4 regions of the Promicromonospora sp. NPDC057488 genome follow, and region 1 is predicted to be linked to each of the others. Evidence: predicted binding sites of a transcription regulator. Region 1 holds the regulator's gene; each other region holds the start of a gene.

Region 1 (7,217 bases):
TCACCACCATGACCGGCACCCGTCTCGCGTCACCGCCGCCGCTCGTGGTGCCGATCCTGCGCGCCGGCCTGGGCATGCTGGACGGCATGAGCCGCCTGCTGCCGACGGCGGAGGTCGGGTTCCTCGGCCTCGTGCGCGACGAGGAGACGTTCAAGGCCGTCACGTACGCCAACCGCCTGCCCGACGACCTGACCGGCCGGCACGTGTTCCTGATCGACCCGATGCTGGCGACGGGCGGCACGCTGGTCGCGGCGATCGACTACGTGCTGGAGCGGGGCGCCCGCGAGGTCACCGCGGTCTGCCTGCTGGCCGCCCCCGAGGGCATCGCCCTGCTGGAGGAGCACGTGGGCGACCGCGCCAACCTGTCGGTCGTGGTCGCGGCCGTGGACGAGCGCCTCAACGAGAAGGCCTACATCGTGCCGGGCCTGGGCGACGCCGGGGACCGGCTGTACGGCATCGTCTGACGTCCGGGGCCGGGCCTGGTGCCCGGCCCGCGCGTCAGGCCGAGGGCGGGCTCTCGCAGGTCCGGCCGTCGAGCTTCATCCACCGCAGCCAGTTGCTGGCCGTGGGCGCGTTGGACGGGGCCAGCTTCCGGTAGGCCGCCGGATCCGTCTCGGCAGCCTGCTCGGTGGTGCTCGTCTGGTCCGTGCCGGCCGTCTGGTCCGTGCCCGCCGACGGCTCGGCGTCCGGCGTGGCCTCCCCGCCCTGGTCGGGCTCGCAGGTCGGCTGCTCGGGCAGCACGCACTGCTTGCCCTGCACGGCGAACGACTGCTCCACGGTGAACGGCGTGCCCTCCACGACGCGGGTCAGCCGCACCGTGACGTTGCCGTCGAGGCTGAACAGCGGCTGCTGGGTGAGCTCGAACGTCGTCTCCCCGGCAGGGACGGCCTGCTCCTGGCTCTGCTCACCGGTTCCGTCGTGGATCAGCAGCCCGGTCCAGTCCCGGCCGGTCCGGTTGTCCACCGTCGCCTTGATCTGCACGTCCTGCCCGACGCACTCGGCCGCGGTCGTCACGGTGAGCTGGTCCTTCGCCGGCCAGGTGACCTCGGCGCAGGACTTGAAGCGGACGTCGAGCTGCGCGATCGTCTGGGCGCCCGCGACCACGTCCAGGCTGTCGGTGCCCCAGGGCACCTGGAACTCGATCACCTCGGTGACTCCGGGAGCGACGGTGCGGGTGACCTCCCCGACGTGGAACCGCACGTTCAGCGTCGAGGCCGTGTTGTCCGCGGTGACCTGGAACGTCTGCACCGAGCGGTCGTTCTCGGCGTCGAACACGCAGGCACCCGCCGACAGGGTCCGGTCGCCCAGGGCGGGCTCGATCCTCCCCGCCCCGAAGCTCTGGGTCGGGTTGCTGGCGGGGGCGATCGGGTCGGCGGCCAGGTCCCCGTCGGCGTCCGCCACCTCGCGCGTGAGGTGGAACGTGGCCTCGCCCGCCGGCATGTGCGAGCGCTTGGTGTCCACCGACAGGTCCACCGTGCCGCCCGCCGCCACCGGGCGCTTGACCGAGGTGACCGAGCTGTCGCCCACGGGCACCGACATCACGACGAACATCGACTCGTCCGTCGTGTTGGTGACCGTGGCCCGGACGCCCACCGTGCCGCCCACGTTGGCGATCTCGGCGGTCGTCTCGACGTCCCACGCGGGCTTGTAGCAGTCGGCCGCGCGGTGGTCACCGGCGCCGACGCGGGTCTCGTACGTGTTGCCGTCCACCGACGTGGCCAGCAGGAAGACGGCCTGGCCGGCCGGCACGCGCATGCCGTCGTGCACGGCGATCTCCACGGAGTCGCCCGGCGCGACGTCCTTGCCGTTCGACTCGCTGTTCCCGGCCGCCTGCAGCGTGACCCGGACCGTGCGGTCGGTCGTGTTCCGGTAGGTGCCGGTCACCATGGCGTCGGCCTTGTCCACGCCGCCCTCGGCGAAGCAGGACGCGGTGACGGTACCCACGCCCGCCGAGGCGTTGGCCCAGGCCGAGGTCGCGACGAGCGTCGCCGAGGACGAGCGGGCGGCGCCGTCGAGGACCGGCCGGACGTTCACCACCCCGAGCTCGGCCGGCTGCGCCGACTTCGCGGCCTCGGTGGCGGTGGTGATGTTCAGCGGCACGTCGACGGTCGCGCCCGGGTCGAGCGACACGGAGGACGCGTAGGCGGCGTCGAGCGGCTTGCAGAGCCAGGCGTTCGGCATGTCGCCGGCCGAGCACGAGAGCTGGGACTGCGCGGACGCGGGCCGCACGCCGGCGGGGAGCGAAACGGCCACCGCCCAGCCACCGGCCGTCACCGGGCGGTCGCCCGTGCTGACCAGGGAGATGGGCAGCGAGGCGGAACCGGGGCTGGCGAGCGAGACGTCCGTGGTCTGCGCCGACAGCTCCTGGCCGAACGGGGCCACGGTGCGGCTCGGCAGGTCCGCGCTCATCGCCTGGAGGCCGTCGGCCCAGACCTCGGCGCTCACGGGGTAGTCGCCCCCGGCGTTGGCCTGCACGGCCGTGACCACGGTGCGCGCGGCGCCCGGCGCGAGCTCGCCGATCGGGCAGAGCAGCACGTTCGTCTGCTCCGTCGGCGTGCAGGAGACCGGGGCCGCGGGCTGAGCGCCCTCGGTGGCTGACCCGCTGGGCGTGGCGCTCGGCGAGGTCTGCACCTCGCCGGTGGGCGAGCCCACCGACGCGTCGGCGTCGGCCTTGGTCTCGGGCGTGCCGCCCGATGTCGGCGTGGCCTGCGGGGTCGGCGTCGCACTCGCCGTCGTCGACTCGGTCGCGGAGATCAGGCGGCCGCTGCCGACACCCGTGCCGAAGGACCCGGCCGGCTTCGTCGCGGTGAGCCCGGCCGGCAGGGTGACCTTCATCTGCGCGCCCGTGGCGGCGGCCTTGCCCGTGTTCTCGACCGTGAACGTCAGGTTCTGGGACTCGCGCGGGGCCAGCGGCTGGCCGGCGTCGGCGTAGCTCACCGTGAGGTAGGCGGTGTCCGCGCTGGGCACCAGGTCGGTGGGCCGCACGCCGTCGTCGTCGGTCCGGACGCCCTCCGTGCCGCCGCCCGGCAGCTCCCGGCCGTCGTGCGTGGCGATCACGGTGTCGATGAACGTCTCCGCCTCGGGCGGCGCCGTGATCTGCAGCGCCGCGACCAGGCCGACCGCGGCGACGGCGAGCGCACCGGCGGCCACGCTCCCACCCGTGGCGGCGGCCGCGGCGGACGCAACTGCGCCCGCCGTGCCGGAGACGGCGGTGGACATCGCGCCGGAGAACGAGCTGGTCGAGGCCGCGCCCACGGTCGAGGCGGTCTGCGCGCCGCCCGCGACGGCACCGGCCTTGGCCGCGCCCGCGATGACCAGGCCACCGATCGGGGCGCCCGCGCCGACCAGCGCGAGGCCACCGGCGCCGAGCACCAGCGGGGCGATGACGGTCTTCATGCCGTGCGCGACGTCGTGCAGCTCGAGCACCAGGGCGCTGCAGGTGGCGCAGGTCGAGAGGTGCTCGTCGATCTTCGTGGTCTCGCGCTTGGACAGGCTCGCCCGCACGTACCCGCCGAGCAGCGGGTTGACGGTGCGGCAGGTGTCCGACGGCGCGTGGCTCAGGTGCTGCTGCAGGTACCCCGCCCGCAGCGCCTCCTTGGCGCGGTAGAGCAGGGCGGACACGCCGTTCGGGCTCAGGCCCAGCACCGGCGCGACCTGGGCGGGCTTGAGCTCGTCGACGAGTACGTACCAGAGCACCTCGCGCCAGCGCTCCGGCAGGTCGACGTAGGCCTTGGCGATCACGCTGCGCTCGAAGCCCTCGAGCGCGGGGTCGTCCTTGGAGGCCACCCGGCCGAGCACGGACTCGATCTCGTCGTCGGTGCTGGGGCGCGTGCGCGCGGCACCGCGCGACACGTCGAACGACCGGTGGCGGACCATCGTGTACAGGTAGGGGCGGAAGCCGGCGTCGGGACCGACCCCGCGGCGCAGCATCTCGAACAGCTTGCTGAAGGCGTCGGCCACGACGTCCTCCGCGTCCGCGGCCGGGACGTACTGCCGGGCGAGGGCCCGAGCGGCCGCCGAGTGGCGCTCGTAGAGCACGCCAAAAGCATCGCGGTCACCTGACCTGACCTGCAGGATCAGTTCCGCGTCGCTAGGCGTTTCGCCGGTGCTGCTCTCGACTTGCCTCACGTCTACCCAGACTCTCGCGGTGGTCGCGGTGCGGTTGACTGTCGCCGTTCAGCCAAGACTATAGAGCCAAGTGGACGATTTAGGGGGTGGAATTCCACATTTCTGGGTGACGACCGGGTGAAGTCCGGTACACCGCCCCTGAAGGTGCGTCATGATGTATCCCCGTGAGGGTCCCATCATCATGAGCGAGGCACAGCAGGAGGCGCGGGTGCGTGTGCACGACCTGCGCGAGCGGTGGCGAGCTACGAGTCTGGCGTCGGTTTGGATCCGGCCGAACGACTGGGAGCACCCCGCCGCTGAGGCGCTAGCAGAGGCACTGGCCGAGGGCCGGGGCGTAATCGCCCCCGCCGAACGGCTCGGTGCGGCGCGCGCCGGAGTAGGAGCCGGGATCACCGAGGCACTGGACGACGTCGCCTGCCTCTACGCCGCCTTCGGGCGCCCCACCGACGTCGGCGCCCTGCGGGCCGCCGCGATCGGCTGGGTCGGGGAGCGTGAGCGCGTTCCGTACCAGATCGCCACGCACGACCCCTCGACCGGCCTGCCCACGGGTGAGTACCTGGGCGAGCGACTGCGCGAGACCTACGGCACCGCGCAGCGGACCGGCGCCACGGCCGGGGAGACCCACTGCCTGCTGGTGCTCGACGTCGGCCTGGACAGCCTCGACACGTGGCAGCGGCTCGCCCGCTCCGCCGCGATCGGCCGCACCCTGCACCAGGTGTTCGGCGAGGGCCACCCGATGGCCGCCGTCGGCGACGGCACGTTCGTGGTGCTCTGCGAGCGGGGCCCGACGACGGCGGAGCTCGGCCAGTCGCTGCGCCGCGTCGTGGAGCGCAACGCCGAGGTGCTCGGTCTGGCCACGGAGGTGCGCCGGCCCACGCGGGTCTGGGTCGAGCGCCTGCCCGGGACGCACGCGGACGCGCTGCTCCTGCTGGACCACCTGGCACGCTGAGCGCCGGAGCACTTCGACACCACGATCCAGCAGCGAGCCGGGGCGCGACGACGCGCCCCGGCTCGCGTGCTCAGGCCTGCTCGAAGGTGAGGCAGTCGGCGTGGCCCGGGTCCTCGGGGCCGGAGCCCACGCGGATCGACGCCGCGTTGCACTCCAGGTTGTCGTTGTGGGTGCATTCCTCGCGCTGGCAGGCGCCCACGTGCGCGATGACCTTCTCCAGGCCGCCCTTGGTGCTGAGCGGGATGAACGTGGCGCACGAGGCGTCACCCGCGTGGCCCGCGATGGTGACGGCGCCGGCGTGGCAGCCGTGGTCGTGGTTGTAGCCGCAGCCGTCGATCGAGCACTCCACGACCTCGGGCATTTCCATCAGTGTGCTCATGGCAACTCTCCTCGCTCCGTGCGTCACTCCTGCGGAATGCGTCGATCGTATTCCTGAATGACAGATCGCACAGAGCTGAGGAATGCCTTACCTACACTCCGGCGGCATTCACGATTAAGGAAAGAATTGCATTGCTGAAATGGCGCGGGGGGCCACGGGCGTGGCTACTCCTCGCGGCGCGGGGCCGGGCGCCAGAGCACCACGGCTCCCCCGCCGCCGGCGCGGTGCTCCAGGTCCACGCGCATGGCGGCGCTCCGCACCCGCTGTCCGCGCTGGACCACCACGACGTCGCCCGCGGCGGGCCCGGCGGCGAAGACACGCCCCTCCTCCTGGACCCGCATGAGCAGGTCACCGAGGCGTTCCTCGAGCACGGAGACGTGCGCCTCCAGGTCGAGGATGCGTTTGATCCCGGCGAGATTGATGCCCTCGCCCTGGGCGAGGCGCTGCACCTGGAGCAGGCGCGCGACGTCGCGGCGCGAGTAGCGGCGGCCGCGGCCGCGGGTGCGCCGGGGGACCACCAGTCCGAGGCGGTCGTACTGGCGCAGCGTCTGCGGGTGCATGCCCGCGAGCTCCGCGGCCTTGGACACGGTGAGCACGGGCGTGTCGTCGTCGACCATGTGCTCCTCCGAGGTCTCTTTTGTGCGTTGGCGTGCGGGCAGGTTACCGAATGCGGTGCGGTGGGGCATATGCCTCACCGCACCGGCGTCATTCTGCCGCCCGCGCGGCCAGGCCCGCGCGCACGTCCTCGCCGTCGTTCTCGGCGGCGAAGGTCTCGAGCGCCTGCTTGGCCTTTCTGCTGAGCTTCTGCGGCACGGCCACCTGCACGGTGACGAGCAGGTCGCCGGTCGCCTTGGCCGTCTGGACGCCACGGCCCTTGACGCGCAGCGCCCGGCCCGACGGCGTCCCCGCCGGCACCTTGAGCCGCACCGTGGCGCCGTCCAGGGTGGGTACCTCCAGCGTGGTGCCGAGCGCGGCCTCCGCGAACGTGACGGGCACGGTCATGCGCAGGTCCACGCCGTCCAGGGTCCACACCGGGTGCGGCGTGACGTGCACGGTGACCACGAGGTCGCCCGCCGGGCCGCCGGCGACCCCCGGGCGGCCCTTGCCGCGCAGGCGGATCTTCTTGCCGTCGTTGATCCCCGCGGGGATGCGCGCGGTGATGGTGCGGCCGTTGACCTCGAGCTCGGCCGTGGTGCCCTCCACCGCCGCCCGGAACGGCAGCGTCACCTGGGCGACGACGTCAGCCCCTGCGGTCGGTGCGGCGTACCCGGTCGTGCCCGAGCCGTAGGCCGTGCGACCCCCGCCGAACATCGAGCCGAGGATGTCCTCGAAGCCCGCGCCGCCGTTGCCGCCCTGGGTGTAGCGGACGCGCGGCCCGCCCCGGCCGCCACCCTGGGCGCCGCCGAACATGGCGCCCATGATGTCCTCGAACCCGCCGGCACCGGCGCCGCCGGCCCCCGCCGAGAAGCGGGCGCCGCCTGCCATGGCGCGCACGGCGTCGTACTGGCGGCGCTGCTCAGGGTCGGAGAGCACCGCGTAGGCCTCACCGATCTCCTTGAACTTGGACTCCGCCGCCGCGTCCCCCTGGTTCTGGTCGGGGTGGTACTGGCGCGCGAGCTTGCGGTAGGCCTTCTTCACGGCCGCGTCGTCGGCGTCCTTGGACACGCCCAGCACGGCGTAGAAGTCCTTCTCCATCCAGTCCTGACCGGTCATGGCACCTCCTTACACGTCGAGACCGGTGGTCGAGCTTGTCGAGACCTG
Region 2 (7,217 bases), on a different contig from region 1:
GGGCTGGCCCGGGCGCTCGCGCTGCGGCCCCGCCTGCTGGTGGCCGACGAGCCGACCAGCGCCCTGGACGTGTCCGTGCAGGCCGAGGTGCTCCAGGTGCTGCGCGACCTGCACGCGGAGCTCGGGTTCGGCTGCCTGTTCATCAGCCACGACCTGGGCGTGGTGCACGAGCTGACCGACCGCGTGGCCGTGCTGCGGGGCGGGCGCCTCGTGGAGAGCGGCCCGACGGCGGACGTGTTCAGCGCCCCGCGCGAGCTGTACACGGCCGAGCTGCTGGCCTCCGTGCCGACGCCCGACCCGGCCGCGCAGCGGGAGCGGCGCGCGGCGCGGCAGCGGCTGGCGCCCGTGCCGGGTGCGGTCGCGTCGGGCGCCGCCCCGGCCCCCGGAGCCGCGCTGTGACGGGCGGGCCCACCGCGGGGGTCGACATCGGCGGCACCAAGATCCGGGCCGCCGTCGTCACGGCGGACGGCGCCGTGCTCGCCTCGGCGACCGCGCCGACGCCGTCGGGCGGTGCGGCGATGCTCGACGTCGCGGCCGGGCTGGTGGCGCAGGCGACCGCCACGGCCCGGGTGCGGGTCGCGGCGGTCGGCGTCGGCGCGGCCGGGGTCGTGGACCCGGTGACGGGCGAGGTGCTCGCCGCGAGCGACTCCTTCGTCGGCTGGGTCGGCACCGACCTGCGGGGTGGGCTCGCGGCCCGGACCGGCCTGCCGGTCACCGTGGCGAACGACGTCGACGCGTTCCTCGTGGGCGAGGCGACCTGGGGCGCCGTCCGCGGCGTGCGGTCGGCGGCGGGGATCGCGCTCGGGACCGGCGTCGGGGGCGCGCTCTGGCTGGACGGCGCGCTGTACCGCGGGGCCGGGGCGGCCGGGGAGATCGGGCACATGCCCGGCTTCGGCGACGCGCGGTGCACCTGCGGGCAGCGCGGGCACCTGGAGACGCTCGCGTCGGGGCGCTCGGTGGAGCGCCGGTACGGGGAGGCCGTGGCGGCGGGCGGCTCGGGCGGCGTCGGCTCGCGCGAGGGTTCGGGAGCCGTCGTCGGCGCGGCGGAGATCGAGGCCCGGGCGCGGGCCGGGGACGCGGCCGCCGCGCGCGTGCTGGCCGACGCCGGGCGCGCGGTCGGGTCGGCGGTGCTGGTGCTGGCGGCGCTGCTCGACGTCGGGCACGTGGTGGTGGGCGGCGGGCTGGCCCACGCCTGGGACCTGCTGGAGCCCGCGATCCGGGCCCGGCTGGACGACGAGCCGCCCGTGTCGGGGCACATGATCGAGGTGCGCCGGGCGGTGCTGGGCGGCGACGCGACGGTGGTGGGCGCGGCGGCGCTGGCGCGGTGACTGCGACCTCTGGCGCAGATGACATCGGTCCCTTGCCCCGAGACCGGTCATTCAACCGACCGGTCTCAATGCAGGGGACCGAAGTCAGTGAGTTCGGTCAGTTGCACCCGACAGCAGAACGCCGACGGCGCCCGGCCGCTGTGCGGTCGGGCGCCGTCAGAGTGGCTGCCTGGGGATCAGGCGGCGGTGGTGACCTCGACGCGCTGCGGCGTCGTGCCGGCGAAGACGCCCGGCACGGTGACCGTCAGGACGCCCGAGTCGTAGGACGCGCGGACGACGTCGCCGTCCACGGCCTTCGGCAGGGTGACGACGCGGCGGAAGGAGCCGAAGCGGACCTCCGAGATGCGGCGGCCCTCGGACTCCTCCGAGCGCTGGTCCTTGCGCTCGCCGCGCACGACGAGCTTGCGACCCTCGACCTCGACGGTGACGTCGTCGGCCGGGTTCACGCCCGGCAGGTCGAGGCGGGCGACGAGGTCCTCGCCCTCACGGTAGACGTCGGCCGCGGGCACGGGGCCGGCGGTCGCGGCAGTCTGGCTCCACGGGTCACGGAGCCAGGTCTGGGCGAACGGTGAACGGGTCAGAACGGTGGTCATGATGTTCTCCTCCGGATGCGGTTGATGACCGGTACAACCTGAGTCGACCCGACTCAATTTCCGGGTTCGCCGACGGCGGACGCCGCCCCTGCCGCCGGCGTCAGTGGCGGGTGATCGTCAGGCTCGCCTCGTGCTCGCCGACGACGACGTCCGCCGCGCCGCCGACCGGGATCGTGAGCAGCGGGCTGGTGTGCCCGAAGTCCACGCCCGCCAGCACCGGCTTGCCGGCCAGGGCGGGCTGGCGCGCGACGATCTCGTCGAGCGCCTCGCGCGTCATGCCTGTGGCGGCCTGGAACCGGCCGACCACGAGCCCGGTCACGCCGGCGGCGTCGGGCTGCTGGAGCAGGGAGGTGAGGTTGCGCGCGAAGGCCACCGTGTTCGACTCGAAGTCGTCCTCGATGAACAGGAGGGCGCCGTCGAGCGACGGCATGTTCGCGGTGCCCTGCAGCAGGTTGAGCGTGCAGAGGTTGCCGCCGACGATCCGGCCCGACGCCTGCCCCGGCCGCAGCCGCCACCAGCCCTCGTTGGCCACGGGGGTGCGGGCGTCCTGGTCGAGGAACCAGAGGTCGTCCGTCCAGGCCGCGGAGGGCTCGACGACGATCGGGGCGTCGCCGGTCACGGCGGCGCGGAACCAGTCGCCGGTGGGCTCGAAGTGGTCGCGCATGCCCCAGCTCGACCAGTGCGGGCCGGAATAGGTGATCAGGCCCGTGCGGGCGAGGATCGCGTTCTGCAGCGCGGTGATGTCCGAGTAGCCGCAGAACACCTTGGGGTGCGCCGCGATCAGGTCGAAGTCCAGGTGGGGGAGCAGCTCGTTGCTGTTGAACCCGCCGATCACGGTGATCACGCCCGCGACGGCCGGGTCGGCGAACGCGGCGTGCAGGTCGGCGACGCGGTGCTCGATCGAGGAGCTGCGGAACTGGTCGTCCTCGTCGACGTGCTCGCCGAACGTCAGCGTGAGTCCCATCGCGGCGAACCGCTCGTCGACCCAGCGGGTGTTGTCGTGCTCCATGATCATGGCCCGCGACCTGGCGGGGGCGATGACGCGGACGGTGTCGCCGGAGCGGAGCCGGGGCGGGACGATGGTTGCGTGCGCTGACATGCCCGCAGCCTAGGACGGCCGCGGCGTCGTCGGCCCGGCATTTCCCGCGAACCGATCTCCCGCGAGCTGGAGGACGCCGTGCGCGCCACACGCATCATGCCGAACCTTCGGGTGGCCGACGTAGCGGCAGCCAAGGACTTCTACACCGGCTATCTCGGGTTGAGCACCGAGGAGTTCGACCTGGGCTGGGTGGCCCGGTGCACCTCGCCCGAGACGGGGGCGATCGTCCAGCTCGTCACCCGCGACGCGACCTCGCCCGAGGACGCGGTCGTCTCGGTGCACACGCCCGACGTCGACGGCGCGTACGACGAGGCCCGGCGGCTCGGCTACGAGATCGTGCACCCGCTGACCACGGAGTCGTGGGGCGTGCGCCGGTTCCTGGTCCGGGCGCCGGACGGCAACGTGATCAACGTGGTGCACCACCCGGACTGAGGAGCGCGGCCAGCAGCAGGTCCGTGACGGCCGGCAGGATCTGCTCGATGTCCGCGCCGGAGGCCGTGCGCTCGGCGCCCGCGCGCACGATGCCGCTCAGCAGGTGCGTGGTCAGCGCGACGTCGCCGACAGGGCGGAAGGTGCCCTCGTCGACGCCGTCGCGCAGGACCTGCTCCACGGCGGCGGCGACCTGGGCGAAGGGGCCCTCCGGGTGCTCCAGCACGTCCTGCGGCATCGCCGTGGCGGGCGAGTGCAGCATGAGGCGCACCGCCGGGGTGTCGAAGGAGCGCATCAGCGTGTCCACGATCTGCGCCAGGCGCCGCGGGGCCGGTTCGGGCCCCGCGGCGATCTCGTCGATCCGGGCCAGGATGTCGCGGCTGGCGTGCTGCGCGATCTTGGCGGCCAGCGCCGCCTTGTCCTTGGCGTAGTTGTAGATCGTGTTGCGGGCGATGCCCGCGCCGGCGGCCACGTGCCCCAGGTTGAAGCCGTCGTAGCCGCGCTCGGCGAGCAGCGTGCCCATCGCCTCCGTCAGGTCGGACCAGACCTGCTCGTGGTGGGCCTGGAACGTGCCGCCCTTGATCCGTGCCATGGGCCCAGTATCACCTGCCCGCGCCGGCGGCGGCCGGGACCTTCGTGTCGCCCGCGGCCTTGCGGTTCGTCAGCCGCCCGACGGCGCCGAGCCCCACCAGGACCGCGGAGCGCACCCGCTCGGCCACCGGGCCCGACGGGACGAAGAGCTGCTGCATGAGCCGGGCACGGCGCTGGTGGCCGGTGATGGCCGGGCGCAGGCCCGTCTCCCAGGCGGCCAGCGCCGCGTGCAGGTCCTCGGGGTGCTCCCGCAGGGCCTGGCCCAGGTCGGCGCCGCCGCGCATCGCCATGCTGGAGCCCATGCCGGAGTAGAGGTTCAGGCACCAGGCGGCGTCCCCGACCAGGACGACGCGGCCCGAGCGCCAAGAGGGCATCTTCACCTGGTTGACCGAGTCGAACAGGAAGTGCGGGGCCTTCTCGAGCTGGTCCAGGACGTGCGTCACGGACGGGTGGTCCATGCCCGCGTAGACCTCACGCAGAGTCTCGGCCGGCGGGCGCGTGAACTGGGCGTCCACGTCCTGGGTGCGGTACGTCAGCAACGCGGTGGGGGTGCGGTCGGCGAACCCGAAGACCCAGGCCGCCCGGCGGGAGCGCGCGTCGATGCTGCCGTCCTCGGGCCCGAGCCCGGGGACCTGCTCGTCCAGCTCGAAGGCGCAGATGATGGCTTCCCACTGGTCCAGGTAGTCCGCGTCCGGGCCGAAGGCCAGCTTGCGCACGCCCGAGCGGACGCCGTCGGCGCCCACGACGAGGTCGAACTCCTCCACGGACTCGGCGCCGCTCGGCTCCTGCACGAGGCGCACCCGCGCCGTGTCCGGCGTCTGCTCGATCCCGACCGGGCGGGTGCCGAAGCGGACCTCCGCACCGCCGAGGTCCTCGAGGGTGCGCCACAGTGCGTCCTCGATGTCCCCGCGCACCACCGCGTACGGGCCGCCCGGGCGGTCCAGGAAACCGGCGCCGGGCCGGGCCTGCCCGGACCGGCGCACGGTCCAGTCCTTGCCGTCGACGGGGTTGCGCACGTGCAGGTTGTCCGTCGCGCCCAGGTCCGCGAGGGCCTGCTTGCCGTCCGGGAAGATCCCGACGAAGTACCCGCCCGTGCGCCGCTCGGGGGAGCGCTCGACGACGACGGGCTCCCAGCCCGCCCGGCGCAGCCCGATCGCGGTCGCGATGCCGGCGATCCCGAGGCCCACCACGAGAGCGCGCTTGTCCTGCTGTGTCATCGGAGCTCCTCCCAAGTTGCGACAACCTGTCGCAAGGAGAAGTTACGACAACCTGTCGCAATTAAGGAAGAGGGCGCGGCTGTGACCCAGGACACCGAGTGCTGCGCGAGCGGGGATGGCCGAGCCGCACGTGTCAGACGTACAGGTCACCCGGGTGACCTGTACGTCTGACACGTCGGGGAGTTCGGTCGAGCGGGGCCGTCCGGGTCGCCGAAGCGACCTCAGCCGTGGATCGGGCCGTCCGTCTCGTGCAGGGGACGGGCCGTGGCGCCGGAGCGGGCCGCGATCAGCTCGGCGACGATCGACACGGCGGTCTCGTCCGGCGTGCGCGCGCCCAGGTCCAGCCCGATCGGGCTGTGCAGCCGGTTCAGTGCGGGGAGCGGCACGCCGTCCTCGACCAGCCGGGCCGTCCGCTCGGCGTGCGCGCGGCGGGAGCCCATGGCGCCCACGTACGTGCCGGCGGGCAGGTCGGTCAGCGCGGTGTGCAGCAGGGGCACGTCGAACTTGGCGTCATGGGTCAGCACGCAGACGGCGTCGCGCGCGGAGACGCGGCCCGCCTCGATCTCGGCGGCCAGGTACCGGTGCGGCCACTCGACGACCACCTCGTGGGCCTCGGGGAAGCGGGCCGGCGTGGCGAACACCGGGCGGGCGTCGCACACCGTGACGCGGTACCCGAGCAGGCGGCCGGCGCGCGCCAGCGCCGCCGCGAAGTCGATCGCGCCGAACACCAGGAGCCGCGGGGGCGGGGCGAAGACCTGCAGGAACACCCGCGTCCCCGTGCCGGTGCGCTCGCCGTGCGGCCCGTACTCGCGCAGGGCTGAGGTGCCGGCGGCGAGCTGCCCGACGGCGTCCGCGGTCACCGCCGCGTCCAGGCCCGCGTCCCCGAGGGTCTCCTCGGGGACGCCTGCGTCCGCCCCGGGGACGTCCGCCCCGGAGACGAGGAGGTGCCGGCCGAGCGCTCCGCCGGCACCACGGGGATCACCGGCACCGCCACCAATACCGCCACCGCCGCCGTCCGCCCCGACGACCGTGGCGAGGCAGACGCCCGACGCCGCCGCGCCGCCGTCGGGCGACGACGTGCCCAGCACCCGCCGAGCGAAGGACCCGAAGCCCGGCCAGGCCGACCGCGACACGGGCGCGACGAAGATCTCGATGGTCCCGCCGCAGGTCAGGCCCACGTCGAAGGCGTCGTCGTCGGTGACGCCGTAGCTGACGAGCACGGGACGGCCCGTCTCGGCGACCTCGAGGCAGAGGTCGTACACCGCGCCCTCGACGCACCCGCCGGACACCGAGCCGATGACCTCGCCGCCCGGCCCCACGGCCAGCGCCGCACCCGGCTCGCGCGGCGCGGACCGGAACGTGCGCACCACCGTCGCGACGGCCGCGCGCTCGTCGGCGCGCCACCAGTCGAGCAGCTGCGGCAGCAGGTCCCGCACCCCGGCTCCTTCCTCCGCGCGAACCCCGTCTCCTGCCAGGTTCTCACTTCCGTGTCACGGGCCGAGGTCGCCCAGGTAACCGGTACGTCTGTCACGCCGTGGGGTTCGGGGTCATGATGGAAGGGACCGCAACGACGCGAGGAGGACCCCATGAAAGCAGCAGTGGGCGACCGGATCGTCACGGCTTCCGGCGTGGTCGGCGGCGCTGTGCGGGACGGCGTGGTGACCGAGTGTCCTCACGGCGACGGGTCGCCGCCGTACCGGGTGCGCTGGTCCGACACGGGCGAGGAGACGCTCGTCTACCCCGGCGGCGACACGTACGTGGACGCCCAGGTCGAGGCGACGTCCGGCGCGTGGGCCGAGGCCCGCCGCGGCCGCGCGCTCACCTGGGACGTGCGGATCACCGTGGTCGAGGCGGCGGGCAGCACGACGGCGGAGGCGACGGTGATGAACGGTCCGCCGGACGCCCTGCGCGGCGTCGGGCACGCCAGGAAGTCACCCGACGACGACGAGGTCCCGCTGAT
Region 3 (7,217 bases), on a different contig from region 1:
CGACAGCATCGGTTCCACGAGAAACTGCGAGCCGAGGTTCGAGGTGAGCACCAGGATCGTGTTGCGGAAGTCCACGGTGCGGCCCTGGCCGTCGGTGAGGCGCCCGTCGTCGAGCACCTGGAGCAGGATGTCGAAGACCTCGGGGTGGGCCTTCTCCACCTCGTCCAGCAGCACCACCGAGTAGGGCCGGCGCCGGACGGCCTCGGTGAGCTGGCCGCCCTCCTCGTACCCGACGTAGCCCGGAGGCGCGCCGACGAGCCGCGCCACGGAGTGCTTCTCCGCGTACTCGGACATGTCGATGCGCACCATGGCGCGCTCGTCGTCGAACAGGAAGTCCGCGAGCGCCTTGGCGAGCTCGGTCTTGCCCACGCCCGTGGGGCCGAGGAACAGGAACGAGCCGGTGGGCCGGTCGGGGTCCGAGACGCCGGCGCGGGTGCGCCGCACGGCGTCGGACACCGCGGCCACCGCGGCCCGCTGCCCGATGAGGCGCTCCCCGAGCACGTCCTCCATGTGCAGGAGCTTCTCGGACTCGCCCTGCAGCAGGCGCCCGGCGGGGATGCCGGTCCAGGCGGCGACCACCTCGGCGATCTCGTCGGCGCCGACCTTGTCGGCGATCATCGGGGGCTCGGCGGTCTCCGGGCCGAGGCCCTCGGGCTCGTCCTCCGCGCCGGCCTCGGCCTCCTCGGCGGCCGCGAGCTCCTTCTCGACCACGGGGATCTCGCCGTACTGGATGCGCGCCGCGCCCTCGAGGTCGCCCTCGCGGAGCTTGCGCTCGGCGTCGGTGCGCAGCTCGTCGAGGCGCGCGCGCAGGTCGCCGACGCGGTTGTGCCCGGCCTTCTCGGACTCCCAGCGCGCGGTGAGCGCGGCGAGGGCCTCGCGGCGGTCGGCGAGGTCGGCGCGAAGCCGTTCGAGGCGGTCCTTGGAGGCGGCGTCGGCCGACTCGGACAGCACGACCTCTTCCATCTCCAGGCGCGTGACCGCGCGCTGCAGCTCGTCGATCTCGATCGGGGACGAGTCGAGCTCCATCCGCAGGCGGGACGCGGCCTCGTCGACCAGGTCGATGGCCTTGTCGGGGAGCTGCCGGCCCGAGATGTACCGGTCGGAGAGGGAGGCGGCGGCCACGAGCGCCGAGTCGGCGATCGTCACCTTGTGGTGCGCCTCGTAACGCTCCTTGAGCCCGCGCAGGATCGCCACGGTGTCCTCCACCGACGGCTCGCCCACGAACACCTGCTGGAACCGGCGCTCCAGCGCGGGGTCCTTCTCGATGTGCTCGCGGTACTCGTCGAGCGTGGTGGCGCCGACCATGCGCAGCTCGCCGCGGGCGAGCATGGGCTTGAGCATGTTGCCGGCGTCCATGGCGCCCTCACCGCCGGCGCCCGCCCCGACCACGGTGTGCAGCTCGTCGATGAAGGTGACGACCTCGCCGTCGGACGCCGTGATCTCCTCCAGGACCGCCTTGAGGCGCTCCTCGAACTCACCGCGGTACTTGGCGCCGGCCACCATCGAGGCCAGGTCGAGGGAGATCAGCCGCTTGCCCTTGAGGGACTCGGGCACGTCGCCCGCGACGACTCGCTGCGCCAGCCCCTCGACGACTGCGGTCTTGCCGACGCCAGGCTCGCCGATGAGCACCGGGTTGTTCTTGGTGCGGCGGCTCAGCACCTGGATCACGCGGCGGATCTCCGAGTCGCGGCCGATCACCGGGTCCAGCTTGCCGTCGCGCGCCTGCTGGGTCAGGTCGGTGCCGTACTGCTCCAGCGCCTTGTAGGTGCCCTCCGGGTTGGGGCTGGTGACCCGGCCCGAGCCGCGGACGGCGGGCAGCGCGGCGCGCAGGGCGTCGGCGGTGGCCCCGGCGTCGGACAGGATCTGCGCCGCGGACGACTGGCCGGCGGCCAGCGCGATGAGCAGGTGCTCGGTGGAGACGTACTCGTCGCCCAGGCCCTGGGCCTCCTTGCCCGCCAGGTCGAGGACCGTCGCCAGTGCGCGGCTCGCGCTCGGCTGGGCGGTGCTGCTGCCGCTGGCCTGGGGCAGCGCGACGAGGGCCGCGCGCACCTGCTGGCCGATGGCCTGCGCGTTCGCCCCGACCGCGTCGAGCAGGCCGACGGCCACGCCGCGCTCCTGCGTGAGCAGCGAGGCGAGCAGGTGGACCGGCTCGAGCTGCGGGTTGCCGGCGGCCGACGCCGACTGGATGGCGTCGCCGATCGCCTGCTGCGACATGGTCGTGAACTTGGTGTCCATGAAGCCTCCCGGGGCTGGTGATGGTGGGCGGAGTTCTACCTCGATGAAACCGTCTCAAAGTTGAGTCTATTCCGCTCAACTTGGAAATCACTGTAGCGCGCGTCACCGACACTCGTACGGTGGCGGCATGAACACCCAGGTCATCGTCCTCAACGGCGGGTCGAGCTCCGGCAAGTCGGCCATCGCCCGCGACCTGCAGACCGTGCTGCCCGAGCCCTGGCTGTCGCTCAGCGTCGACACCCTCGTCGACGCGATGCCCGCCCGGCTGACCTCCGGCGGCGACGGCATCGGCTTCGCGGACGACGGCGGCGTCGCCGTCGGCGGGGACTTCATGGCGCTGCAGGACGCCTGGATCACCGGGCTGGTCGCCATGGCGCGCGCGGGCGCGCACCTCGTGGTCGACGACGTGTTCCTCGGCGGCGGCGCGTCGCAGCGCCCCTGGCTCGACGCACTGGGCGACGTGCCGACGCTCTGGGTCGGCGTGCGGTGCGACCCGGCCGTGGCCGGGCGGCGCGAGGCCGCCCGCGGCGACCGGGTCACGGGCATGGCCGCGCAGCAGGCCGACGTCGTCCACCGGGGCGTCCGGTACGACCTGGAGATCGATACCACGAGCACCGGGTCCCTGGACTGCGCGCGGACCATCGCCGCTCACCTGAGATCATCACGGGGTGACCGAGCAGACTGACGACTCCCTGACCCCACCCCGCGCCGTACTCGTCGGGATCGTCGGCGGAGCGTTCTCCGGCCTGTTCGGCCTCGGCGGCGGCATCGTGATGGTGCCGCTCCTGACCTCGCTCGGCGGGCTGACGCAGCGCCGCGCGAGCGCCTACTCGCTGGCGGCGATCCTCCCGGCCGCGATCGTCGGGTCCATCCCGTACCTGACGCACCAGGCGGTCGACCTGATCTCCGCCGGGCTGCTCGTGGTCGGCTCCGTGGTCGGCGCGGCCTACGGCGCGCGGCTGCTCGCGCGCGTGCCCGAGACCCTGCTGCGCTGGCTGTTCGTCGGCGTGCTCGTGGCGGGCATCGTGCGGTCCCTGCTCGACGCGTTCGCCGACCCGCCGTCGGTCAGCACGGCACAGGGGATCCCCAGCCTGCTCGACGGCGCCGGGATGGTCGGCCTCGGCCTGGTCATGGGCATCGCGTCGGGCCTGCTCGGCATCGGCGGCGGGCAGATCGCCGTGCCGGGGCTGTCCGCGCTGTTCGACTTCGCCCCCGCGCTCGCCAAGGGCACGTCGCTGGTCGCGATGATCCCCACCGCGATCTCGGGCACCTGGGTCAACGCCCGCAACGGCCTGGTGCACCTGAAGACCGCGGCGATCATCGGCCTGGTCGCGTCGGTGTTCTCCTTCGGCGGCGCGAGCCTGTCGGTGGTGCTGCCCGACAACGTGGCCTCGATCGCCTTCGCCGCACTCCTGGTGTTCGCTCTGGTCCAGCAGGTCCGCAAGGCGGTGGAGAAGCGCTAGCTGAGTGGTCGGCAGATCGGGGTGGTCGGCAATTCGTGGGTGGTCGGCAGAATGTCAGGTGATCGGTATTCCGAGGTGCCGACCACCTGACGTTCTACCGACCACCCGAAACTACCGACCGGCCAGCACCGCCGCGCACTCCGCCGCGACCGCCACCGCGACGTCGCGGACCGTGTCGTCGTCGTGCTCCGGGACCACCCGCTGCACCGCGCCCTCGGCGAGCAGGTCCACCGCCCGGATGTGCTGCGCCTCCGCCAGCTCGGCGGCGTGCGTGGTGTCCCCGTGCACGATGACGCTCGCGCCCTCGGGCGGCAGCGGCGAGAGCCACGCGTGCTCGGCCGCGATCACGGCCTGCGCGGGCAGCAGCGCGAGCGCCCCGCCACCGCAGCCCTGGCCGAGGATCACCGACAGCGTCGGCACGGTCATCCGGGTCAGCGCGGCCATGCAGCGCGCGATCTCGCCCGCGAGCGCGCCCTCCTCGGCGGCCTGCGAGAGCTCGGCCCCGGGGGTGTCAATCACCGCGACCAGCGGCAGCCGCAGCTCCTCGGCCAGCCCCATCGCGCGCCGGGCCACGCGCAGCGCGGCGGGCCCCATCGGGGTGCTCTCCGACTGCCGGGTCCGGTCCTGCCCGACGACGAGGCACGGGCGGCCGTCCAGCCGCGTGAGCGCGACCAGCATCGACTCGTCCCGCTCGCCCTCGTCCGTGCCGGACAGCCGCACCGTCCCCGACGCGCCGTAGCGCAGCAGGTCCCGCACGCCCACGCGGCCCTCGGCCCGGGTGCGCAGCACGGAGTCCCAGGCGGACGCCGTCCCGGACGGCTCGCCCGTCCGGCGCGGCAGCGTGGCCGACGACGGCGGGTCGACCAGCACCGCGAGCGCCCGCTCGACCAGCGCGGGCAGGCTCTCGGGCGTGACGACGCCGTCGAGCACGCCCTTCGCGGCGAGGTTCTCGGCGGACTGCACGCCGTCGGGCAGGGCCTTGCCGGTCAGCGCCTCGACCACGCGCGGGCCCAGGAAGCCGATGAGCGCGCCCGGCTCGGCGACCGTGAGGTGCGCGAGCGAGCCCCAGGACGCGTAGACGCCGCCCGTGGTGGGGTGCCGCAGGTAGACGAGGTAGGGCAGGCCGGCGTCGCGGTGGTCCATGACGGCGCGCGAGATCTCGACCATCCGGAGGAAGGCGGGGGTGCCCTCCTGCATCCGGGTGCCGCCGGACGCGGTCGTGGCCAGCACGGGCAGCCCTTCGGCCGTCGCGCGCCGGACGGCGGCGGTGATCCGCCGCGCAGCGGCCCGGCCGATGGACCCGCCGAGGAACCGGAACTCGTTGACGATCACCACCACGGGCCGGCCGCGCACGCGACCGCGGCCCGTGAGCACGGACTCGTCGGTGCCGGCCTTCTCGGCCGCGGCGGCCAGCACGGCGCGGTACTCGGGAGTGTGCCCGGAGGTGTCGACCGGCTCGTCCCAGGACTCGAAGCTGCCGGGGTCGAGCACCAGGTCGAGCAGCTCGCGGGCCGTCCAGCGCCGGGTCACGACGCCCCCGACCTGTCGAGCCATGCCCGGACCCGGGCGGCGTGCTCATCGAGCACCGGCGGCGCCCGGTGCTCGCGCCGCGTGACCTCGGCGCCGTCGGCGTCGAAGAACCGCAGCGGCGGGCCCGGCAGCGTCAGCCGCCCGAGGCTCGTGTGCTCCACGTCGACGAGCAGCCCCTGGCTCGCCGTCTGCTCCCATGCGTACACCTCGTCGAGCGTACGCACCCGGCCCGCGGGGATCCCGGCGTCGGACAGCTTCGCCAGCAGCGGGTCGGCGTCGTAGGCGTCGAAGACGTCCTCGACCACCTTGATCACCTGGTCGCGGCGGGCCACCCGCTCGGGGTTGCTCCGCAGGCCCTCCGCGTCGGGGTCGAGGCCGAACGTGAGGCAGAACTTCTGCCACAGCGCCTCGGACCCGACGGCTATCTGGACGGCGCCGTCACGGCAGCGGAACAGGCCGTACGGCGCGATCGAAGGGTGGTGGTTGCCCTGCGCGCGCCCCACCTCCCCGGCGACCGTCCACCGCGTGCCCTGGAAGGCGTGCACCCCGGTGACGGCCGCCAGGAGCGACGTCCGGACGACCTGCCCGACGCCGGTGCGGTGCCGCTCGTGCAGCGCCGCCAGCACGCCGTACGCGCCGTAGATGCCGGCGAGCAGGTCGCCGATCGGCACGCCCACGCGCTGCGGGTCGTCGGGCCCGGAGCCGGTCAGCGACATCAGGCCGGCCTCGCCCTGGGCGATCTGGTCGTACCCGGCGCGGCCGCCCTCCGGCCCGTCGTGCCCGAACCCGGTGATGGACAGCACCACGAGGCGCGGGTTGCGCTCCAGCAGGGAGTCGACGCCCAGGCCGAGCCGGTCCAGCACCCCGGGGCGGAAGTTCTCCACGAGCACGTCGGCCCGGTCGACGAGCTCGAGGAGCGTCGCCCGGTCGGCGTCGGCCTTGAGGTCGAGCGCGATCGACTCCTTGTTGCGGTTCGCGGAGAGGAAGTACGTCGACTCGCGGCCGTCCTCCTCGCCGACGAACGGTGGGCCCCAGCCCCGCGTGTCGTCGCCCCGCCCTGGCACCTCCACCTTGACGACGCGCGCGCCCAGGTCGCCCAGCATCATGGTGGCGTGCGGCCCGGCCAGGGCCCGGGAGAGGTCGACGACGACGACGTCGGAAAGGGGTCCGGTCATGGTGCTCACCAGCCCGGCAGGACGAGGATGCCCCACACCAGCAGCGGCCCCGCGAGGGTGACGATGATGGCGTAGTTGAGGATCTGCTTGTAGTAGGCCTGCTCGGAGATCGTGTCCGGGCGGTTGGCGAGCATCAGGGCTCCGTTCGTGGAGAAGGGGCTCACGTCGACGATGGTCGACGAGACCGCCAGGGCGGCGGCCATGGCCCAGGGGCTCACGCCGCCACCGCCGATGAGCGGGACGGCGATCGGGATGATGACCGGCAGGAGCGCCGTCGACGACGCGAAGGCGGAGGCGATGCCGCCCACGTAGCAGAGGACGAGCGCACCGATCGCGGCGACGCCCAGGCCCGCGGCCCAGGTGCCGATGTACTCGGGCGCGCCGGCCTCGGTGAGGATCGCGGCGTAGGTGCTCACGCCCGCGACGAGCAGCACGGTGGGCCACGCGATCTGCTTGACGGCGTCCTTGTGCTGGTGCGGGGAGAGCATGGCCAGCGCGACGGCGGCGGTGATCGAGACGAAGCCGATGTTGTACTCGAAGGCGAGCGCGGTGACGGCCACGGCGGCGAACGCGACGAGGGTGAGCACGTGGTCGCGGCGCACGCCGAGGCCCCGGGTCACGGTCGAGACGCCGGCGCCCTGGCCGCTGACGGTCACCGAGGTGCCGCCCGCGTGCAGGTCGTCGACGAGGTGCCCGGACGCGTCGGCGGGGTCGACCCGCTCGTGCATGAGCTGGCGGCCGCCGAGCACGAGGAACAGGACCACGGCCATCGCGGTGTTGATCGCGAGCGACGCGATGAAGACGCCCATCTCGG
Region 4 (7,217 bases), on a different contig from region 1:
GTTCGCGGGTCGGGGGCGCGTACTCGAAGTCTCCGAACCCGGTCATCTCCGGCACGAAGCGCGTGGGCTCGACGCTCACGGCGACGCGCGGCACCTGGTCGCCGACGCCGTCGTCGTTCTCCTTCCAGTGGTATGCCGACGGCCGCCCGATCTCCGGGGCCACGACGTCGAAGTACGCGCTGAAGGGCAGCGACTACCAGAAGAAGATCACCGTGTCGGTGCGCGCCTACCGGGCGGGCTGGGGCACCACGGTGCGGCGCAGCGCGGCGACCGCCGAGGTGCTGGCTTCGGCCCTGCGGTGGCGGGGTGAGGGCGAGGAGACCGCCGTCTCGCCGGGGCCGGCGGGCACGACCTACATCGCACAGGCCGGCTCGGCGGAGTGCCGCTGGGTGCAGAACCAGTTCGGCGGACCACTCGGTCTCGACGCGGGATCGGGGCAGCGGATGCTCACGGTGCAGGCCCGCACCACCAACATCATGGCGAGCGAGAGCTGCGGCCTCTGGATCAAGTACTACCCCGGGATGGTCCGGCCGAGCGACGTGACCGCCGCGAACGGCATCTACGTCCTCGGTGACCACCTCGAACGCGGGGTGTACTCAACCTCGGGCCCGGCCGACGCCGACATCCCGTGCGAGTACGTCTTCTACCGGGACTTCGAGGGCAAGGGCGCCTCGGTGATCAGCCGCGGCGTGGTGCCGGAGGCCACGACCATCACGATGCCGTCGTCCGCGACCGGCTTCGAGACCGTCGGCTGCACCTGGCAGCGCATCAGCTGACCGGGTGATCTCTTCGGACTTTACGAGGTGAACACCGGCCGGGAGGGCTACGTTCGTGAAGAGTCTTGCCAAAGGTGAGCTCAGCGCCACAAGCATCCTGAACGTCCCCGAGCAAGGAGTATCGGTCATGCATCCACTCATACGACGTCTCTCCAGGACCCTGGCCACAGCCACGGCTCTGACGCTCCTCGTCACGCCCGCCGTCGCCGTCGCCGCGCCGGGCACCCTGGCCACCGTGACGGGCGCGGCTGTGCCCGCGGCCGTCGACGACCCCCCGCTGGAGGCGTCGACGCCGACGATCGTGGGCGCCGTCCAGGTAGGCAAGACGATCAAGGCGCACGCGGGTGCGTGGACGTCCGGCACCACCTTCACCTACCAGTGGTTCGCGGACGGCGTGGCGATCAGCGGCGCGACCGGGTTCGCCTTCACGCCGACCGCGGCGCAGCACGCCAAGCGGCTCACCGTCCGGCTCGACGGCTCCCGGACGGGCTACGCCCCGGTGAGCCGGACCAGCGGGCGCACGACCTTTGTCTCGCGTGGGCACATCTCCCCGCCGCGGCCGGCGATCGTCGGCAGCGCGACACCCGGTGCCACGCTGACCGTCGCCCGGCCGCCGGCCGTGCCCACGCCCGACTCCGTCTCCTACCGGTGGCGGCTCGACGGGGAGTCCATCCGGGGCGCGACGAAGAGCACGCTGACGGTGCGGCCCGAGTGGAGGGGCCACGAGCTCACGGTCAGCGCGACCGTGAAGGAGCCCGGGTACCTCGACGCGTCGCTCCGGTCCCCTGCCGCACGGGTCGGAGCCGCGTACTCGAAGTCGCCGAACCCGGTGATCTCCGGCACCAAGCGCGTGGGTTCCACGCTCACGGCGACGCGCGGCACCTGGTCGCCCTCGCCGTCGTCGTTCTCGTTCCAGTGGTACGCCGACGGGCGGGCGATCGCCGGGGCCACGACGTCGAAGTACACGCTGAAGGGTGCCGAGTACCAGAAGGAGATCACGGTTACCGTGCGCACCTATCGGGCGGGCTACGGCACGGTGCTGCGGCGCAGCGCCCCGACCGCCGAGGTGCTGGCGTCGGCCGTGCGGTGGAAGGACGACGGGACGGACGAGTCGTTCTACGTCGGGAAGGAGACGCGCGGCGTCGTCGCGACGACCTACATCGCGCAGGCCGGCTCCGGCGACTGCACCTGGGGCCGCCAGCGCAACAACGGGACCGAGCTCGCCCGGGACACCGGTTCGGGCCAGCGCATGTTCACCATCCTGCCCACCGACTACAGCGTCTGGACGAACGAGGCCTGCGGTGTCTGGATCAAGTACTACCCGGGGATGGTCAAGACGGCCGACTCGACGGCCGCGAACGGCAACTACGTCCTCGGCGACCACATCAACCGCGGCGAGTACTCCACCACCGGTCCGGCCGACCCGGGCACACCGTGCACGTACGCCTTCTACGAGGGCTTCTACGGCGAGCCCGGAGTGATCGACAGCGGTGAGGTGACGGAACCCACGTCCATCACGCTGCCGACCTCCGCGTACGGCTTCGCGACCGCCGGCTGCGCCTGGACGCGGATCAACTGACGCTTCCCGCCCCACGACGTGTCAGACGTGCAGGTCACCCCGGTGATCTGCACGTCTGACACGTTTCCCGGTACTGGGTACTCTGGCGTCCGGCGACCTGGAGGCACCTTGTCCGATGCTTGGCACCCCGACATCAGGCGTGAGCTGCTCCCCGGACCGTCCGAGGTCGTGCTGTCCAACCGGTCCCTCGCCTGCACGCTGACCGGGATCGTCGCCTCGGTCGTCGTCCTGGCCGTGCTGTTCGTGGAACCGATGCTCTGGGTCTGGGGGCTCGTGCCCGCCGGGGTCGCCGTCGGCTGCATCGCCACGGGCGGGTTCCTGGACAGCGCCGCCGCGTCGCGGCAGGCGGACGAGGCACGGGCCGGGTACACGACGGTGCTCACCGAGTCGACCGACCTGGACTTCGTGGACGACCTGTCGGGGCGGCTGGTGCGCCGCGCGGGCGAGGCGTTGACCGTCCACGAGATCCGCGACCGGCTCAGACGGGTCCGGACGGCGAGGTAGCGTCACCCGCATGACGACCGCAGACCGCCTCGCCGCGCTCCTCGAGAAGCACCCCGTCTGGGACGGGCACAACGACCTCCCGTGGGAGCTGCGCGAGCAGTCGTCCTACGACCTGGACGCGGTCGACATCGCGCAGCGGCTCACCACCACCCACACCGACCTGCCGCGCCTGCGCGACGGCGGCGTCGGCGCCCAGTTCTGGTCCGTCTACGTGCCCTCCACGCTGCAGGGCGGCGCCGCCGTCACGGCCACGCTCGAACAGATCGACTGCGTGCACCGCATGGTCGGGAAGTACCCGGAGAGCCTGCGGCTGGCCCGGACCGCCGCCGACGTCGAGCAGGCGTGGCGAGAGGGCCGCATCGCCAGCCTGATGGGCGCCGAGGGTGGCCACTCGATCGACGAGTCCCTGGGTGTGCTCCGCATGCTCCACGTGCTCGGCGTGCGCTACATGACCCTCACGCACAACGACAACGTGCCCTGGGCCGACTCGGCCACCGACGAGGAGGTGCTCGGCGGCCTCTCGCCCTTCGGCGAGGACGTGGTGCGCGAGATGAACCGCATCGGCATGCTGGTCGACCTCTCGCACACGTCGGCGGGCACCATGCGGCACGCGCTGCGGGCCACGTCGGCACCGGTGATCTTCAGCCACTCCAGCGCCCGCGCCGTCTGCGACGTCCCGCGCAACGTGCCCGACGACGTCCTCGGTGCCCTCGCGGCCAACGGCGGCGTCTGCATGGTGACCTTCGTGCCGCAGTTCGTGTCGTCGGCCGTCGCGGAGTGGCGGGCCGCGGGCGCCGAGGCCGCCGCGGCCGAGGGCATCAGGAACACCGACCTCGGCGCGTTCGAGCCGTTCATGGCGCGCTGGCGGGCCGACCACCCGCAGCCGCGCAGCACGCTGTCCGACGTCGTCGCGCACGTCGAGCACGTGCGTGAGGTCGCCGGCGTCGACCACGTGGGCCTCGGCGGCGACTACGACGGCACGCCCAACCTGCCCGAGGGGCTGGAGGACGTGACGGGCTATCCCCGGCTGCTGGCGGCGCTGGCCGACAGGGGCTGGTCGGACGCCGACCTCGGCAAGCTCACCAGCGGCAACGTGCTGCGGGTGCTCCGGGATGCCGAGCAGGTGGCGGCCCGGGCCGCCCAGGGCTGACTCAGCTGGGGAGCTGAACCACCTTGCGCTGGAAGCCCAGGGCCACCTTCTGCAGGGACTCCAGCGGCTCCTGCTCGTTGTGGTAGCTGATCTGCCGCAGCATCGACCCGGACGACGCGAGCAGCGCGACGATCACGTCGCGTGCGTCCTCGCGCGTCTCGAGCGCCTCCTGCAGCAGGTCCTGGACGTGAGGTGATCTGAGGCCGTCTTCCTCGGGATCGAGCAGCGCTGTCAGGAGCGCGATCGACAACGAGCTCCCGTGGATGCTTGCCATGGTGGTCTCCCCCGGTCGGGGCCCGGGAGTCCCGGGCATCAGGCACCCGCGGGCTGGCCCGCGGGGTACTCGTCCGATGCCCCACCCCCTGTGGCCTCGGCCGTGCACCCCTGTGTACCGCAGGTCAGGGCGTCGCGCCTGTTGACACGGGTGAAACAGCCCGGGCGGCGACGTGTCCCGCGTGCCGTCCGGGCCGGGTCAGCCGTGCAGGATGAGCTGGAACACGACGTGGTCTTGCCACTCGCCGGCGATCTTGAGGTAGCTGGGCGCGAACCCGATCCGCTCGAACCCGACCTGGGTCAGCACGGCCTGCGACGCCGTGTTGTGCGGCAGGGTCGCCGCCTGGAGGCGGTGCAGGCCGAGCTCGTCCCGGGAGTGGGCCACCATCGCCCCGACGGCCCGCGTCATCAGGCCGCGCCCGGTGAACCCGGCGTCCAGCCAGTAGCCGAGGTGCCCGTTCTCGAAGGCCCCGTGCACGACGTCGGTGAGGTTCAGCCGGCCCACGATCTGCCCGCCCGACTCCAGCACGGTGTGCAGCGCGCGGCCCGTCGAGTTGTCCAGGACCTGCGTCCACAGGCGCTCTCGGTGCCAGTCCGCGGTGTAGAACTCCTCGGGCCGCTCGGGCTCCCAGGGCGCGAGGTGCTCGCGGTTGCGGACGTAGGCGTCGGCGAGCGCGTCGGCGTCGTCCTTGCTGAGCTCGCGCAGCGTGACGTCGTCCGTCAGGAGGGTCTCGAAGGGCATGGCGTCACGATAATCCCGCCGGGAACTATTTCGCCCCCGCCGTAGTTGAGTGAAGTAGGCTCAACTTTACGAGCGTCAGCTTGCTTCCTCGCGAGCTCCGGCTTAAGTTGAGTGCAGCAGACTCAATCTGTCGTAGGAAGGCAGCAGACATGGCACGCGCAGTAGGTATCGACCTCGGAACGACGAACTCGGTGGTGGCGGTCCTCGAGGGTGGGGAGCCCACCGTCATCGCCAACGCGGAGGGCTCGCGGACCACCCCCTCGGTGGTCGCGTTCTCCAAGACCGGCGAGGTCCTGGTCGGTGAGGTCGCCAAGCGGCAGGCCGTCACCAACGTGGACCGCACCATCTCCTCGGTCAAGCGCCACATGGGCACGGACTGGACCGTCGACATCGACGACAAGAAGTACACCGCGCAGGAGATCTCGGCCCGCATCCTGGGCAAGCTCAAGCGTGACGCCGAGGAGTACCTGGGCGAGCCCGTCACCGAGGCCGTCATCACGGTCCCGGCGTACTTCAACGACGCCGAGCGCCAGGCGACCAAGGACGCCGGCCAGATCGCCGGCCTCGACGTCAAGCGCATCGTCAACGAGCCCACCGCGGCCGCCCTCGCCTACGGGCTGGAGAAGGGCAAGGAGGACGAGCTCATCCTCGTCTTCGACCTCGGTGGCGGCACGTTCGACGTCTCCCTGCTCGAGGTGGGCAAGGACGAGGACGACTTCTCGACCATCCAGGTGCGCGCCACCTCCGGTGACAACCGCCTCGGTGGTGACGACTGGGACCAGCGCGTCGTGGAGCACCTCATCAAGCAGGTGAAGAACTCCTCGGGCGTCGACCTGTCGAAGGACAAGATCGCCCTGCAGCGCCTCCGTGAGGCCGCCGAGCAGGCCAAGAAGGAGCTCTCGTCCGCGACGAGCACCAACATCTCGATGCAGTACCTCTCGATGAGCGAGAACGGCCCCATCCACCTGGACGAGAAGCTCACGCGAGCTCAGTTCCAGCAGATGACGCAGGACCTCATCGACCGCACCAAGGCGCCGTTCCACGCCGTGATCCGTGACGCCGGCATCTCGGTGTCCGACATCGACCACGTGGTGCTCGTGGGTGGTTCCACCCGCATGCCCGCCGTGACCGAGGTCGTCAAGGAGCTCACCGGTGGCCGCGAGCCCAACAAGGGCGTGAACCCGGACGAGGTCGTCGCCGTCGGCGCCGTGCTGCAGGCCGGTGTCATCTCCGGTGACCGCAAGGACGTCCTGCTGATCGACGTCACCCCGCTGTCCCTCGGTATCGAGACCAAGGGTGGCGTGATGACCAAGCTCATCGAGCGCAACACCGCGATCCCGACCAAGCGCAGCGAGGTCTTCTCCACGGCCGACGACAACCAGCCGTCCGTGGCGATCCAGGTGTTCCAGGGCGAGCGCGAGTTCACCCGCGACAACAAGCCGCTGGGCGTCTTCGAGCTCACCGGCATCGCGCCGGCGCCGCGTGGCGTGCCGCAGATCGAGGTCACCTTCGACATCGACGCGAACGGCATCGTGCACGTGTCCGCCAAGGACCGCGGCACGGGCATGGAGCAGTCGATGAAGATCACGGGCGGCTCCGCGCTCCCCAAGGACGACATCGACCGCATGGTCAAGGACGCCGAGCTGCACGCCGAGGAGGACAAGAAGCGGCGCGAGGAGGCGGACACCCGCAACCAGGCCGAGGCCTTCGCGTACTCCATGGAGAAGCAGATCGCGGACAACCGCGACAAGCTCCCGGCCGAGGTCGTCACCGAGGTCGAGACCGACATCGCCGCCGTGAAGGCCGCGCTCGAGGCTGAGGACGCCGACGCCGTGAAGAGCTCGTACGAGAAGCTCGGCGCGTCGTCGCAGAAGATCGGCGAGGCCCTGTACGCGGCCGAGCAGCCCGCGGCGCAGGGTGCCGACGGCAACCCGCAGCCGGCGAACGCCCAGTCCGCCAAGGACGAGGACGTCGTCGACGCCGAGATCGTGGACGACGAGGACGAGCGCAAGTGACGGACGAGCACCAGCAGGGACCCCCCGAGCCCGAGGGCTCGGGGGAGCACCCCTTCCAGTTCACGGACAAGCGCAAGGTGAACGCCTCCGGCGACGAGGCGCGTCCGGCGGAGCCCGCTCCGGCGGACGACGCCGCGGACGAGTCCGCCGCGACCCCCGCCCAGGGGGACTCGTCGGT

Evidence for each region. The regulator HspR, encoded in region 1, represses chaperone genes until heat shock. The targets are predictions, from matches to a motif close to AAGTTGAGTCNNNNNGACTCAACTT.
Region 2: ACFU5G_RS10360 (Hsp20/alpha crystallin family protein) is a predicted target of HspR. The motif match lies at 1,957-1,981, and genes of this name have one in related genera.
Region 3: clpB (ATP-dependent chaperone ClpB) is a predicted target of HspR. The motif match lies at 2,293-2,317, and genes of this name have one in related genera.
Region 4: dnaK (molecular chaperone DnaK) is a predicted target of HspR. The motif match lies at 5,067-5,091, and genes of this name have one in related genera.

What each region holds. Positions count from the first base shown of each region.
Region 1 is NZ_JBHVEG010000150.1:8,211-15,427, forward strand. Features, by position in the region: gene upp (uracil phosphoribosyltransferase) at 1-464, shown strand, start outside; gene ACFU5G_RS23365 (sigma-70 family RNA polymerase sigma factor) at 499-4,038, opposite strand; gene ACFU5G_RS23370 (hypothetical protein) at 4,310-5,077, shown strand; gene ACFU5G_RS23375 (DUF1540 domain-containing protein) at 5,148-5,456, opposite strand; gene ACFU5G_RS23380 (heat shock protein transcriptional repressor HspR) at 5,621-6,073, opposite strand; gene ACFU5G_RS23385 (DnaJ C-terminal domain-containing protein) at 6,162-7,169, opposite strand.
Region 2 is NZ_JBHVEG010000037.1:27,037-34,253, reverse strand. Features, by position in the region: gene ACFU5G_RS10370 (dipeptide ABC transporter ATP-binding protein) at 1-399, shown strand, start outside; gene ACFU5G_RS10365 (ROK family protein) at 396-1,328, shown strand; gene ACFU5G_RS10360 (Hsp20/alpha crystallin family protein) at 1,505-1,921, opposite strand; gene ACFU5G_RS10355 (S66 peptidase family protein) at 2,022-3,020, opposite strand; gene ACFU5G_RS10350 (VOC family protein) at 3,099-3,452, shown strand; gene ACFU5G_RS10345 (TetR/AcrR family transcriptional regulator) at 3,427-4,041, opposite strand; gene ACFU5G_RS10340 (FAD-dependent monooxygenase) at 4,052-5,257, opposite strand; gene ACFU5G_RS10335 (XdhC family protein) at 5,479-6,693, opposite strand; gene ACFU5G_RS10330 (dsRBD fold-containing protein) at 6,844-7,217, shown strand, end outside.
Region 3 is NZ_JBHVEG010000040.1:21,038-28,254, forward strand. Features, by position in the region: gene clpB (ATP-dependent chaperone ClpB) at 1-2,235, opposite strand, end outside; gene cpt (chloramphenicol phosphotransferase CPT) at 2,363-2,920, shown strand; gene ACFU5G_RS10935 (sulfite exporter TauE/SafE family protein) at 2,904-3,698, shown strand; gene ACFU5G_RS10940 (carboxyl transferase domain-containing protein) at 3,810-5,252, opposite strand; gene ACFU5G_RS10945 (CaiB/BaiF CoA transferase family protein) at 5,225-6,403, opposite strand; gene ACFU5G_RS10950 (SLC13 family permease) at 6,409-7,217, opposite strand, start outside.
Region 4 is NZ_JBHVEG010000024.1:531-7,747, reverse strand. Features, by position in the region: gene ACFU5G_RS07365 (hypothetical protein) at 1-776, shown strand, start outside; gene ACFU5G_RS07360 (hypothetical protein) at 904-2,355, shown strand; gene ACFU5G_RS07355 (hypothetical protein) at 2,464-2,859, shown strand; gene ACFU5G_RS07350 (dipeptidase) at 2,870-4,009, shown strand; gene ACFU5G_RS07345 (hypothetical protein) at 4,011-4,283, opposite strand; gene ACFU5G_RS07340 (GNAT family N-acetyltransferase) at 4,482-5,024, opposite strand; gene dnaK (molecular chaperone DnaK) at 5,174-7,039, shown strand; gene grpE (nucleotide exchange factor GrpE) at 7,036-7,217, shown strand, end outside.